2 regions of the Amycolatopsis sp. NPDC058278 genome follow, and region 2 is predicted to be linked to the other one. Evidence: riboswitches for the same ligand, from Rfam matches in the RefSeq annotation. Region 2 holds a riboswitch; the other holds the start of a gene.
What was found. Region 2 has a riboswitch for thiamine pyrophosphate ahead of thiO (glycine oxidase ThiO). Riboswitches for the same ligand answer to the same signal wherever they lie in the genome.
Positions count from the first base shown of each region.

Region 1: another riboswitch for thiamine pyrophosphate. It lies ahead of ACFVYA_RS19170 (thiamine ABC transporter substrate binding subunit); the one in region 2 lies ahead of thiO (glycine oxidase ThiO).

Region 1 is NZ_JBHVXZ010000033.1:32,507-39,410, reverse strand. It holds gene ACFVYA_RS19185 (ABC transporter permease) at 1-759, shown strand, start outside; gene ACFVYA_RS19180 (ABC transporter ATP-binding protein) at 778-1,785, opposite strand; gene ACFVYA_RS19175 (ABC transporter permease) at 1,785-3,341, opposite strand; gene ACFVYA_RS19170 (thiamine ABC transporter substrate binding subunit) at 3,425-4,474, opposite strand; TPP riboswitch at 4,496-4,603, opposite strand; gene ACFVYA_RS19165 (4a-hydroxytetrahydrobiopterin dehydratase) at 4,636-4,920, shown strand; gene ACFVYA_RS19160 (hypothetical protein) at 5,329-5,667, opposite strand; gene ACFVYA_RS19155 (hypothetical protein) at 5,667-6,134, opposite strand; gene ACFVYA_RS19150 (ArsR family transcriptional regulator) at 6,131-6,724, opposite strand; gene ychF (redox-regulated ATPase YchF) at 6,790-6,904, opposite strand, start outside.
Region 2 is NZ_JBHVXZ010000014.1:10,692-17,595, forward strand. It holds gene ACFVYA_RS09575 (thiazole synthase) at 1-581, opposite strand, end outside; gene thiS (sulfur carrier protein ThiS) at 583-783, opposite strand; gene thiO (glycine oxidase ThiO) at 783-1,856, opposite strand; TPP riboswitch at 1,850-1,955, opposite strand; gene thiE (thiamine phosphate synthase) at 2,089-2,748, shown strand; gene ACFVYA_RS09595 (hypothetical protein) at 2,750-3,496, opposite strand; gene ACFVYA_RS09600 (threonine/serine dehydratase) at 3,644-4,594, shown strand; gene ACFVYA_RS09605 (MFS transporter) at 4,608-6,131, opposite strand; gene ACFVYA_RS09610 (GntR family transcriptional regulator) at 6,177-6,904, opposite strand, start outside.

The DNA of each region.
Region 1 (6,904 bases), on a different contig from region 2:
GGGCTCCTGGCGCTGATCCCGGTGGTGATCGGCATCGGGCTGACGCTGGTGGACGACAACCCCAACGCCGGCGGGGGGCCGGACGAAGGCGGCGGAGCGCTGCTGGCTTCGGCGGTGAACAACGCGTTCGTCCTGCCGATCGCGGCGATCGTGATGTCGCTGGCGCTGCTGCTCCCGCTGGCCTCGGCCATGGCGGGCGCGGACGCGATCGCGGGCGAGACCTCGCACGGCACGCTGCGCGGCTGGCTGATCGCCCCGGTCGGCCGAGGCCGGCTGCTGGCGGTCAAGGCGTTCGGCGTAGCGACGGTGTCGGTCGTTTCGGTGCTGGCGATGTGCGTGACGGGCGTGGTGACCGGGCTCATCATCAACGGCACGGATTCCCTGTTCACGCTGTCGGGCACGACGCTGTCCTTCGGCGGCGCACTGGCGCGGATCCTGCTGGTGGCGGGCTGGGTCGTGCTGCAGCTCTGGGCGGTCGGCGCGGTGGCACTGGCGATCTCCAGCTGGACCGAGCACCCGATGCTGGTGGTGGCTTCGGTGCTGGCGGGCGACATCGTGTTCACGATCCTCGGGTTCCTGACGTCGCTGGACTGGCTGCACCCGTTCCTGTTGACGCAGAACTGGTCGCTGGCCCCGGCGGAGGTCCTGCAGGACCCGATGGGCACGCAGATGCTGGGCGAAGGCGCGCTGCGCGCGGTCTGCTACATCGTGATCGGGCTTTCACTGGCGTACGCCCGCCTGTCGACCCGCGACGGCTGAGGTTCCTTCCGGACGGCGTCAACCGACCAGCGCGACGCCGTCCGGGTCGAGCTCCAGCTTCACCGCGTCCCCGGCCCGCAGGTCCGCCGCCGCCGGCGCCACGGCGTCCACAGTGGAATCCGCGAGCTTCACCACCAGCCGCACGTGCTCCCGCCGGTGCACCGCGGCCACCACCTCACCGTCCACTCCGGACGTCGCCACCCGCAGCGCGTGCGGCCGCAACCCCAGCCGCACCGGGCCGTCGCCGACGTCCGGGAGCCCCAAGTCCCCCAGCTCCGTGTGCACGTTCCCGCCCGCGGCCACGGCATCGAGGAACGTCGTCACGCCGAGGAACCGCGCCACGTCGTCGTCCGCCGGATTCCGCCACACCCGCCGGACCGCACCCTCCTGGCGGACCTCCCCCGCGTCGAGCACCGCCACGCGGTCGGCCAGCGTGAAGGCCTCTTCCTGGTCGTGCGTCACCAGCAGCGCCGTGATCTTGCTGCGCCGCAACAGGTCCGCCAGGTCGATCGCCAGCTGCTCACGCAGTCCCGCGTCCAAACCGGACAGTGGCTCGTCGAGCAGCAGCAGCCGCGGCTCCGGCGCCAGCGCCCGGGCCAGCGCCACCCGCTGGGCCTGGCCGCCGGACAGCTCGGTCACCCGCCGTCGTTCGAAACCGGAGAGGCCCACCAGCTCCAGCAGCTCGGCGACCCGCGGGGCCCACGCCGACCGCGGCACCCCGTGCATCCGCAGGCCGAAGGCGATGTTCGCGGCGACGTCGCGGTGGGCGAACAGCTGGCCGTCCTGGAACACCAGGCCGAAGCCGCGCCGGTGCACCGGGACCGCGCCGAGGTCCTCGCCGTCCCAGCTCACCGAGCCGCGCGCCGACGGCTCGAGGCCGGTGATCGCGCGCAGCAGCGTCGACTTGCCCGAGCCCGACGGGCCGAGCAATGCCAGCACCTCGCCGTCGGCGATGTCCAGCCGGGCGTCGCGCACCGCCGCGAACGATCCGTAGTGGACGGTCAGGTCCCGCACCGACAACGCCATCAGAACTCTCCCACCCCGCCGCGCCCGAGCCGGTCGATCAGGGCGACCGCCAGCACCGTCACGAGCATCAGCAACGCGCACGCCGCGTACGCCATCTGGTTGTTCAGCTCCCCCGGGCGCGCCATCAGCGTCGCGACCGCGACCGGCAGCGTCGGCGCCGTGGGCCGGGCGAGGAAGCTCGTCGCGCCGAATTCGCCCAGGGCCACGACGAAGCCGAAGCCCGCCGCCGCGACCAGCGGCCGCAGCGTCAGCGGCAGGTCGATCTCCCGCCACACCCGCAGCGGGCTCGCCCCGAGCGTCGAGGCGGCCTGCCGCAGCCGGACGTCGACCGAGCGCAGCACCGGCAGCACCATCCGCACGATCAGCGGGATGATCACCAGCGCCTGGGCCAGCGGCACCAGGTAGGGCGACGTCCGCAGGTCGCCGGGCAGCGCGTCGAGCGTCACCAGGTAGCCGAACCCGACGGTCACCGCGGACACCCCGAGCGGCAGCATCAGGACGGCGTCCATCGTCTCGCCCAGGCCGCGCGCGGCCCGTGCCGGCGAGCGCCGCAGCGCCACCAGCACGACGGACGCGAGCACACCGACGACCATCGCGAGCAGCGTCGCGTCGATGGCCACCTTCAGCGAGTTCAGCGCGGCGTCCCAGCCGGACACCTGGAGCGCGCCCTTCTCGCCGGTGCTCGTCAGTGCCCGGTACCCCGCGAGGCTCCAGCCGTCCTCAGTGGACACCGATTCGGCGAGGAGCGCGACGATCGGCGTCACCAGCGACGCGAGCACGACCCCCGCGGCGCCGACGACCCACCACTCGCCGCCCCTCGGCGGCCGTGCGCCGCCGGAACCGATCCGGGCGCCTTCCTTGCGCCGGCGCGCCAGCCCGCCGAGCACCAGCGCGGCGACCACGGCCGCGAACTGGATCAGCGAAAGCGCGGCCGCGCCGGAGAGGTCCAGGAGGTCGACCGTCCGCAGGTAGATCTCGGTTTCCAGGGTCCGGTAGCGGGCTCCGCCGAGGATCAGGACGACCCCGAAGCTGGTGGCGCAGAACAGGAACACGACGGCCGCGGCGGACGCGATCGCGGGCGCCAGCGCGGGCAGCGTCACCGATCGGAAGGCCCGCCACGGCGACGCACCCAGCGCGCGGGCGGCGTCGGTCGTCCGCGAATCCAGCCGCGCCCACAGCCCGGCGACGGTCCGCGCGACGACGGCGACGTTGAAGAAGGCGTTGGCCAGCACGATCGGCAGCACGCCGCCGTCCGGCCACAGCGCCCGGAACGCCAGCCCGACGACCACGGTCGGCAGCACGAACGGCACCAGCACCAGCGTCCGCGCCAGGCCCACGCCGGGCAGCCGCACCCGCGCCAGCAGGAACGCCACCGGCAGCCCGGCCAGCACGGCGACCACCGTCGACGCGGCCGCGCTCGCGACGGTGAACCCGGCCAGCTGCCAGGTCCGCGCGTCGCCGAGCACGACGTCGAGGCCACCCGCGGCGAACCCGCGGCCGATGATCGCCAGCACCGGCCAGGCGAAGAACACCACAAGGAACCCGATCGGGGCCAGCCCGAGCAGCGCCAGCCCGAGCCCGCGGGCGGTCCGCGGCGGAGCCGTTGCGCGCCGGAGGCTCCGGGGCGGCGTCCCGGGTGTCACTGCACGAGCGTGCGCCATTCGCCGATCCACTTCTCGCGTCCGGCCTGCACCTGGTCCGCGGGCAGCGTCTGCGGCTTCTGCGGCAGCGGCGCGACCTGGGCCCAGCCGGCGGGCAGGTCGACGCCCTGGCGCGCCGGGTAGACGTACATGTTGGCCGCGACCGTGGCCTGGAACTGCTGCGAGAGCAGGAAGTCGACGACCTTGCGGGCGTTCTCGACCTGCTTGCCGTTCGCCAGCACGCCGGCGTACTCGACCTGCCGGTAGCAGGTGTCGAGCAGCGCCTTGGTGCGCGGCTTCCCGTCGTCGCCGACTTCGGCGGCCGGCGACGACGCGTACGAGACGACGATCGGCCGCGGCCCCTTGCCGGACGAGCCGGAGAACTGCTTGGTGTAGGCCTCTTCCCAGCCGCTGACCACCTTGACGCCGTTGGCCTTCAGCTTCGTCCAGTAGTCCTTCCAGCCGGCCTCGCCGTACTTCGCGATGGTGCCGAGGAGGAACGCCAGGCCGGGCGAAGCCGTCGCCGGGTCCTCGGCGACCAGCAGGTCCTTGTACTTCGGGTCGGCCAGGTCGTCGTAGCTCGACGGCGCCGGGATCCCCTTGCCGGCGAAGTAGTTCGTGTCGACGTTGACGCAGACGTCGCCGACGTCGACCGCGGACAGCCGGTGCTCGGGGTCGACGGCGTAGCGCTGCGGCCCGCGGTCGGCTTCCGGGCTGGTGTAGGGCTCGAAGACGCCCTCGGCCAGCGCCCGCGAGGCGAAGGTGGAGTCGACGCCGTACGCGACGTCGCCGATCGGGTTGGCCTTCGTCAGCACGAGCTTGTTGGTCAGCGATCCGGCGTCGCCCTGCTTGAGCACGGAGACCTTGATGCCCGACTGCTTCTGGAAGGCGTCGAGCACCTCCTGCGGCGCGAGGAACGAATCGTGCGTCACGAGGGTGACGGTGGGCGTCTGCTGCGTGCCACCGTCACCGTCCGACAGCGAGCACGCCGCGGCGACGGCGCTGACGGCGGCAATGGCCGTCGCGGCGCGAACAGCCCTGCGTTTCATCTACCCTCCTGCACTTCGCCGGACGCGGGAGGGAAGCCCTCCCGTCGCCGGCATGATCCGGTCAGGTGCGAACGGTCGCGGGTGACCCCGCCTCTCAGCCCGGCTCACCGGACTCCCGTGGCAACCGTGCAGCGTAGTCCAGGACGGACGACCATGGAGACATGACGGAAATCTTGAGCGACTCCGAGGCCGACGGACAATTGGCCGCGGACTGGACGCGGTCCGGCGCGGTGATCTCCCGCGAGGTGGAGCTGGCGAGCTTCCCCCAGGCGATCGAGGTGGTGAACCGGGTGGCGGAACTCGCCGAGGCCGCCGACCACCACCCGGACATCGACATCCGCTGGCGCACGCTGACCTTCCGGCTCAGCACGCACTCGGCGGGCGGCTTGACGGCGAAGGACTTCGACCTCGCCGCGCAGATCGACGAGGTGCTGGCCGCAGTGTGATCTCGGCTACGCTGAGTGCACCTTCGCCCGGGTTCGGCGTCTCTCGGTTACCGCAACCTTCGGGAGGGAGACACAGATGACTCAGGCAATCGTGGTCGGCACGGCGGCGTTCGCGGCAATGGTGGCGGCAGCCGGCGGGGTGCTCTGGTTCACCGCCCGCAACCGCCGTCACCTGGACGGCTGAGAGTTCGATCACAGCTGTTAACGGGCGGCATGATCAGCGCGCTGTTCCTGCGGAAGCATCGGTTCGGCCCATAGGGAACGCCATGAACAGCACCGCCGCCCTCACCCCCGCCCAGCGCGCCTGGATCAACGCCCTCGCCCCCGCGGTGGTGCTGATCGTGATCGCGGTGCTGGGCCTGCTCGGCTAGTTCGCCAGGGCCTGCCGGATCTTCCGGATCCGGCGGGCTACCAGGTGATCTGCCCGGGCGGCGGGAACGCGGCCGGTGGCTCGTCACCGACGGACCAGTACTCCAGGCAGGACAGGCGCCCCTCCTCGGCGAACACGATGAGGCCGCCGTCCGGGACGTCGGCCTCCACCGCCACCGATTCCTTCTTCGGCCAGCGTGGGGTCACATCGTCCACGGCGAGGTCGATCGTGGGACAGCCGCAGCCGCAGCGGCCGACCACCCGGGCCGTGGTGGCCTGCGCGCGCAGTTCCGCGGCACCGGGGAAGTCCGCCGCGAGCAGCGTGTCCAGTGTCGTCCGCTCGTTCGGCGTGAGCGGGCGGGGCTCGGTCCGCGCCATCAGTAGCGGGACATGTTCGGGATCGTCTTTTCGGCGACCCCGATGAGGTCTTCGACCTTCGCCACATCGGCCGTCACGTCCTCGGCGGTCACCGAAGGCGCCTCGGAAGAACGGTAGGCGACTTCGTTGCGCCGGACCCGCATCCGGTTGAAGGGACGCAGAAGCGGCCCCAGCGGCGGATCGAGCTGCGCGAGAACCGCTTCGTAGACGGCGATGTGGCCCCCGCGGCTCGTTGCACGCAGGCCTTGGTTCTGCAGGACGGCCGCCAGCGACCGGCGGGCGCCGTCGTACGCCAGCGTGTAGGCGCCCTCCGGGTCCGAGGCCAGCAGCTGGCGTGCCGAAGCGACGTGCGTGCGGGCCCTGGCGAGCTCCGCTTCCGCGGCCTCCCGCGAAGCCGGGACGTGTTCGAGGGAACCGCGCGCGATGAGCGCGTCGATCGTGGCGCGGCCCTGGTTCCACCGGGTCATCGGGAAGTCTCCTGATCGAGGGGCAGCGGGACCAGCGGACGCTCACGCACGCTGGTGAGGAACGGATCCGTGCTGTCCGCCGTCCACGACGCCGGCGAGATCCGGTGGACGTTGACCTCGCGGCCCAGCCGCCGCGACACGCCCTCGGCCAGGTCGAAGAGCGCGTCCGGGTCGGGCGAGCCGACGACGAGCACGTCGACGTCCCCGGGCGGCGGCCCCGGTTCGCCGCTGTAGCGCGCGGCCCAGGAGCCGTAGATGTAGGCCTCGCGCACGCCCGCCAGACCGGACAAGGCCTCGGCGAGCAGTGGCAGCGGCCCGAAGGTGACCGCGATGACCTCGCTCAGCGGCCGGTAGAGCGGGGTGTCCGTGCGGGCTTTGACGAGCCGGCTCCGACCGACCCGCCGGTCTTCCAGGATGCCGCCGCCGACGAGCCGTTCGACCTCCCGCAGCACGGCCGTCGGCGTGACACCACACGCCTCGGCGAGCTCGGTGATGCTGTACTCGCGCTCCGGGTGCAGCAGCACCAGCGCCAGCAGCTCACCCTGCATGCGCGACCGCAGCAGCGGCAGCAAGCTCGACGAAGCTTTCATTGGACGCAGTATATCCTGCGTCCAATGAAAACGACATTCAGTAGTTCTTGCTCACGCAGCGTGCATCAGACGTTGAAGCGGAACTCCACCACGTCGCCGTCGGCCATGACGTAGTCCTTGCCCTCCATGCGGACCTTGCCCGCCGCGCGGGCCGCCGCCATCGAACCCGCCGCCATCAGG
Region 2 (6,904 bases):
GTCGCGTCCGAGGCCGTGCCGATTCCGGCGTCCAGGATCACCGGAACGCCCGCCCGCGAAACGATCAGCTCGATGTTGTGCGGATTGCGGATGCCGAGACCGGTGCCGATCGGCGCGCCCAGCGGCATCACCGCGGCGCAGCCGGCTTCCTCCAGGCGCAGCGCGAGCACCGGGTCGTCGTTCGTGTAGGCGAACACGGTGAACCCGTCGGCGGCCAGCCGTTCGGCGGCGTCGAGCGTCTCGAACGGGTCCGGCAGCAGCGTCCGGTCGTCGGCGTGCACCTCGAGCTTGATCAGGTCGGTCTCCAGCGCCTCCCGCGCGAGCTGCGCGGTGAGCACGGCTTCGGCGGCCGTCCGGCAGCCCGCCGTGTTCGGCAGCAGTTCGATGCCGAGCCTGTTGAGGAGCTCGAGGACGCCGGAGCCGCCTTCGGCGTCGGCGCGGCGCATGGCGACGGTGGTCAGCTCGGTGCCGGACGCGACCAGCGCGCGTTCCAGCACGGCGAGGTTGGCCGCGCCGCCGGTGCCGATGATCAGCCGGGACGTCAGCTTGCAGGTGCCGATGACCAGCGGTGCTTCGTCCATGTCAGCCTCCCTGTACCGCGGTGAGCACGTCGAGGACCGCCCCCTTGGGCACGGCGGTGGCCGCCCAGTCGGCGCGGCGGACGACGACGCCGTCGACCGCGACGGCGATGCCGGGTCGCTGGCCGCCCGAAGCGTCGAGGACGTCGGCGACGGTCGCGTCGTCCGGGAACGCCGTCCACGCGCCGTTGAGCTTGATCTCCATCACACGTGCTCCTTCTGGTGCAGGCGGGCGGGGGATGCCGCTTCGGTGCCTTCGGGCGGCTTCTCCCCCTCGAGCCAGGCGACCACGGCGTCCGCGGTCACCGGGGCCATCAGCAGGCCGTTGCGGTGGTGCCCGGTCGCGGCAAAAACACTGCCGTCCAGGACGCCGAGGTACGGCAGCGCGTCCCGGCTGCCGGCCCGCAGGCCGGCGGCGGTCTCGGTCAGCTCGTACTCGGTGATCGCGGGGAAGACGCGTTCGGCGCCTTCGAGCAGCTCGCGCACGCCGCGAGCGGTGACGGCCTGGTCGAAGCCGGCCTCGTACTGGGTGGCGCCGAGGACCAGCTCCTGGTCGCCGCGCGGGACGAGGTAGATCGGGCGCCCTTCGACGACGGCGCGGACGGTGTGCGTGGGCGGCGGCAAGCAGCCGCGACGGGGCCTGAGCCGGAGGATTTCGCCCTTGAGCGGGCGGACGGCGTCGGCGAGCGCCGGGTGCAGCCGCCCGGTCCAGGCACCCGCGGCGAGCACGACGGCTTCGGTGTCCGGGAGTTCTTCGACGCGCTCGCGGACGAACCGGACCTGGTGGTTGACGCAGGCCGCGTACAGCGCCTCGAGCAGTTTCCGGTTGTCCACGGCCAGGTCACCGGGCACGTGGAGTCCACTTCGGACGGACCCGGCACCGGGTTCGAGCCGCTTGACCTCCCGCCCGGTGAGCCTCTCGGCCGCGCGGCCGAGCGAGTGCAGGTGGCCGGCCAGGATGTCCAGGTAGCCGGCGTCGGCGCGGTCGAAGGCGACGACGAGCGTCCCGTGCCCGGCCAGCCCCGGGTCGGCGCCCTCTTTGCCGAGGTCACGCGCGAAATCCGGCCACCGTCTGAGCGACTCTTCGCCGAGGCGGAGGACGTCCTCCTCGCCCGGCCACGCCTCGGTGACCGGGGCGAGCATGCCGCCGGCCAGCCAGGACGCCCCACCGCGGACGGGTTCGGGGTCGTAGAGGGTGACTTGGTGGCCTTTCGCGGCGGCGCGCCACGCGGCGGACAGGCCGATCACGCCGCCGCCCACCACTGCCAGGTTCGTCATGGAATCACGCTCCCTGCGCCGGCATGACCCGGATCAGGTTCCACGGTCGGAGCGGCAGCTCCCTCTCAGCCCGTTCCTCGGGCTCCCGTGCGGACAACCCCACCCTACTGTGCCGTTGGTTGATAATCCAACCGCAGTCACGGCCGGATGGCTTTCGCGGCAATGGCACGTAGCGCTCGACGGCCGGCCTACTTTTGGTCGGATTATCAACGTGCACGGTACGGTCGCCGCTATGCCCGCCCTCTCCGGTGACAAGATCCGCGCCCGCCTCGACGCGGCGCGCCTGTACCTCTGCACGGATGCCCGCACGGACCGCGGCGACCTGGCCGCCTTCGCCGACGCGGCCCTCGCGGGCGGCGTCGACATCGTCCAGCTGCGCGACAAGACCGGCGCCCTGGAGGCCGCCGGCGAGATCGCGGCGCTGGAGGTGCTGGCGGAGGCGTGTGCCCGCCACGGAGCGTTGCTGTCGGTGAACGACCGGGCCGACGTGGCGCTGGCCGTGGGGGCCGACGTGCTGCACCTGGGCCAGGACGACATCCCGGTGCCGCTGGCCCGCCGGATCCTGGGCGACGAGGTGGTGATCGGCCGCTCGACGCACGCGCTCGACCAGGCCCTCGCGGCGGCCGCGGAGCCCGGGGTGGATTACTTCTGCACGGGCCCGTGCTGGCCGACGCCGACGAAGCCGGGCCGCCCGGCGCCGGGCCTGGACCTGGTGCGCGCGACGGCGGCCTGGGCCCCCGACCGGCCGTGGTTCGCGATCGGCGGCATCGACGGGCCGCGGCTCGGCGAGGTCCTCGACGCGGGAGCGTCCCGGATCGTGGTGGTCCGGGCGATCACCGAGGCCGAGGACCCCGAGGCCGCGGCGCGCGAACTGCGCGCCCGCCTCCCCTGAGTCACGGGGTCGGCGTCGTCGCGGCGCCCTTGCTGGTCGGCGGGGTTGCCGACGTCGCCGGCGCCGAGGTCGACGGCTGGTCGGCCGTCGTGCTCGGGGTGGTCGTCGGGGTCTGCGACGACGTCGTCGGCGGGGTCGAGGTGCCCGTCGGGGTCGTGGACGTGTCCGTCGGCGCCACCTGCGTGTCGTCCGTGCTGGGTGCCGGTGTCGTCGCCGGGGTCTTGTCCTCGTGACCGGAGCCGCCGGTGAAGATCTTGCCGATGCTCGGGCCCGTGCCGCCACCGATCTGGGTGCCCGTCGCCGACTCGAAGCCGACGATCGACAGGATCGCCACCGCGAACGCCGCCACGCTCGTGCCGATGATCAGCGGCCAGCGCAGTTTCCGCAGCCGCGCCGACAGCCGTGACGGCTCTTCCTCCGGCGGTTTCAGCTGGACCGTCGGCTGGTCGGTGATCGGCACGTCCGGCGGCCCCTCGGCCGGCCCGCGCCGCCGGATGCCCGACGTCGCCAGCTGGCGCGCCCTGAGCGCCGCCTCACGGGTGCGCTGCAGCGAGCGCAGGTACAGCTCGCTGCCGACCGTCGACACCACGCTCGCCACGCCGGCGCCGGCCACCGTGCCCGCCACGCCGAGTGTCGAGCCGAGCAGCGCCGCGGTCACCGCCGCCAGCGCCGCCGCCAGGACCTGCGCGATCCGCAGGCCCGACTTCTCTTCCTTCTCTTCCGAAGCCGCTACGTTCTCCTTGCTCATGATCCCGATCTAGGTAGTCCGTGTTCTCCCCTGTCCAACGTCTAAGGCGCGTGAGGCACTCCCCTCGTTGCCGCAGCGTGAGGAGGACCACTCCGTCTGTCCATATTAGACACTCCAATTCGAACGTTTTCTTGACATACTCGGCACATGGAACTGGTGACGATCTCTGACATCGAGGCCGCCGCGAAGCGCGTCGAAGATGTCGCCGTACGCACACCCCTGCTGCTCCAGACCTGGGATCCCCGCAAGACCCTGTGGCTCAAACCCGAAAGCCTGCAACCGGTCGGCGCGTTCAAGGTGCGCGGCGCGTTCAACGCCATCGCCGCCCTCGACGACGCGGCCCGCGCCCGCGGGGTCATCGCGTACTCCAGCGGCAACCACGCGCAGGCAGTCGCGTACGCGGCGCAGCGGTACGGCGTGCCCGCGGTGATCGTCGTGCCGGACGTCGCGCCGCGGATCAAGGTCGAGGCCACCCGTTCGTACGGCGCCGAGGTCATCGAGGTCCCGATCGGCGAGCACGAGGGGAAAGCGCGTGAACTGGCCGTCGAACGCGGGCTGACCCTCGTCCCGCCGTTCGACCACGCGGCCATCATCGCCGGGCAGGGCACGGCGGGGCTGGAGATCGCCGAGGATCTCCCGGACGTCGAGGTCGTGCTCGTCCCGATCAGCGGCGGCGGGCTGGCGGCGGGGGTCGGCACCGCGATCAAGGCCCGCTGCCCGCAGGCGAAGGTGATCGGGGTCGAGCCGGCGCTGGCCGCGGACGTCGCCGACAGCCTCCAGCGGGGCGAACTGGTCCGGTGGCCGCAGGCCGACCGCGCCCGCACGATCGCCGACGGCCTGCGCTCGCAACCGTCGGAACTGACCTTCGCCCATTTGCGCGAGGTCGTCGACCGGATGGTCACGGTCACCGAGGACGAGATCCGCGAGGCCGTCCGCGTCCTCGCCCGCAAGGCCCGGCTGGTGGCCGAGCCGAGCGGCGCGGTGACGACGGCGGCGTACCTGTTCCACGCCGAAGAGCTGCCGGCCGGCAAGACGGTCGCGCTGGTCTCGGGCGGCAACGCCGACCCGGCGCTGTTCGCCGAGATCCTCGCGGGCTGATCCCGGCCGCGGGTCAGGAGCCGGCGACCGGGGTCCCGCCGCCGCGGATGTGCGTCGGCGGGCCCTCGACGCCGCAGTGGTAGCACTCGCCGAGGTGGGGGCACTCGTCGTCGGGTTTGGCCTCGGCCGGGGGCGCGAGGACGCCGTTGTGGATGCCCAGCGCGATCAGGCCGCCGGCGATGGCCAGTGCCGCGCAGATGACCAGCGCCGTCCGCCAGCCCGCCGTCAGCGCGACCGGGTCGGTGTACGCCTCGCCGGTCAGCCCGGCCGCCGCCGGCAGCACCGCCACCGCCAGCAGGCCGCCCGAGCGGGCGATGGCGTTGTTGACGCCGGACGCGACACCGGCGTAGCGGTCCGGGGCCGCGGCGAGCACCGTCGCGGTCACCGGAGCCACGACCGTCGCCAGGCCGAGCCCGAACACCACCACCGCGGGCAGCACCGCGCCGAAGTAGGACGCGCCGGGCGCGATGCGCAGCATCAGCAGCATCCCGATGCCGACGACGATCGGGCCGACGACCAGCTGCGTCCGCGGGCCGATGCGCTGCGCGAGCGCGCCGGAGCGACCCGAGAGCAGCAGCATGATCACCGTCAGCGGCAACCCGGCCAGTCCGGACGCGGTCGGCGAGTAGCCGAGCGAGACCTGCAGCTGCATGACCAGCAGCATCATCACGCCGCCGAGGGCGGCGTAGACGACGAAGGTCAGCGCGTTCGAGAGCGTGAACGTGCGGTCGCGGAACAGCGACGGCGGCACGAGCGGCTCCGCCGAGCGGTGCTGGACGGCCACGAACGCGGCCAGCCCCGCGATCCCCAGCAGGCCCGCGACCAGCACGAGCGGGTCGCCGACGCCGCGGGCGGGCGCCTCCACCAGCGCGCCGGTGATCCCGGCGAGGCCGACAGCACCGAGAGCGGCGGCGCCGAAGTCCGGGTGCCCGGTGGCGTCCGGGTCACGGGATTCGGGGACGAACTTCCGCGCCATGAGCACCACCGCGACCGCGATCGGCACGTTGATCAGGAACGCCAGCCGCCACGACCAGACCTGCACGAGGAAGCCGCCGAGCAGCGGCCCGGCGGCGGCCGCGATACCGCCGAGGCCGGACCAGGCGCCGATCGCGCGGGCACGGGCGTCGTGCGCGAAGGACGCCTGGAGGATCGCGAGCGACCCCGGCGTCAGGAGGGCGCCGCCGACGCCCTGCAGGATCCGCATCGCGACGAGCATCTCGGTGGACGTCGCCGCGGCGCACAGCCCGGACGCGACGCCGAACCAGACGACACCGACGAGGTACATGCGGCGCCGGCCGTACCGGTCGCCGAGCGAGCCGGCGACGAGGATCAGCGCGGCGAGCGCCAGCAGGTAGCCGTCGAGGATCCACTGGAGCCCCGCGACGGAGGCGTTCAGCTCGGCGCCGATGCGGGGCAGGGCGACGTTGACGATCGTGCCGTCGAGCATCGCCATGCCGGAGCCGAGGATCGTGGTGGCGAGGACACCGCGCGCCGCGCCGGTCCCCCATCGGATCCCGGTGTCTTCGGTGGCAGTCACCCGGTCAACTTCACCGTGACCGGGGACTGCCGTCAACCGCGCCCCTTACGGCAGCAGCGTCGTCACGAACTTGTAGCGGTCGCCGCGGTAGACCGAGCGGGCGAACTCGACCGGCTTGCCGTCCGTGGCGAACGAGTGGCGGGTCAGCATCAGCACCGGCATGCCGACGTCCGCGCCGAGCATCTCCGCTTCCTGCGGTCCCGCCAGCGACGTCTCGATCGTTTCTTCCGCGCGTTCGAGTTCGACGCCGTAGTGCTCGCGTAGAACGGCGTACAACGAACCGCCGGCCGAGACGTGCTTGCGCAGCCCGCGGAAACGGCCGAGGGGAAGGTGCGTCGTCTCCAGCGCCATCGGCTGGGAGTCCGCCAGTCGAAGTCGTCGAAGGCGGAGGATTTTCGCGCCGGTCCGGATTCCGAGCAGCTTCGCGAGGTCGCCCTCGACCGGCATTTCTTCGACTTCCAGCAGCTTCGACGACGGCTTCAGGCCCTGCTTGCGCATGTCCTCGGTGTAAGAGGACAGCTGCAGCCGCTGGGCGAGCTTCGGCTCGGCCGCGAAGGTGCCTTTGCCCTGCACACGGTGCAGGCGGCCCTCGGCGGTGAGGTCGGCGAGCGCCTGGCGCACGGTGGTGCGGGAGACCGTGAACTCCCCGGCGAGCGCGCGTTCGGTCGGGATCGGCGACCCCGGCGGCAGCACGTCCAGGAGGTCGAGCAGGTGCTGTTTCAGCGCCCAGTACTTGGGCTCGCGCTGCCCGCGCATCCCGGCGACGGCGCCCG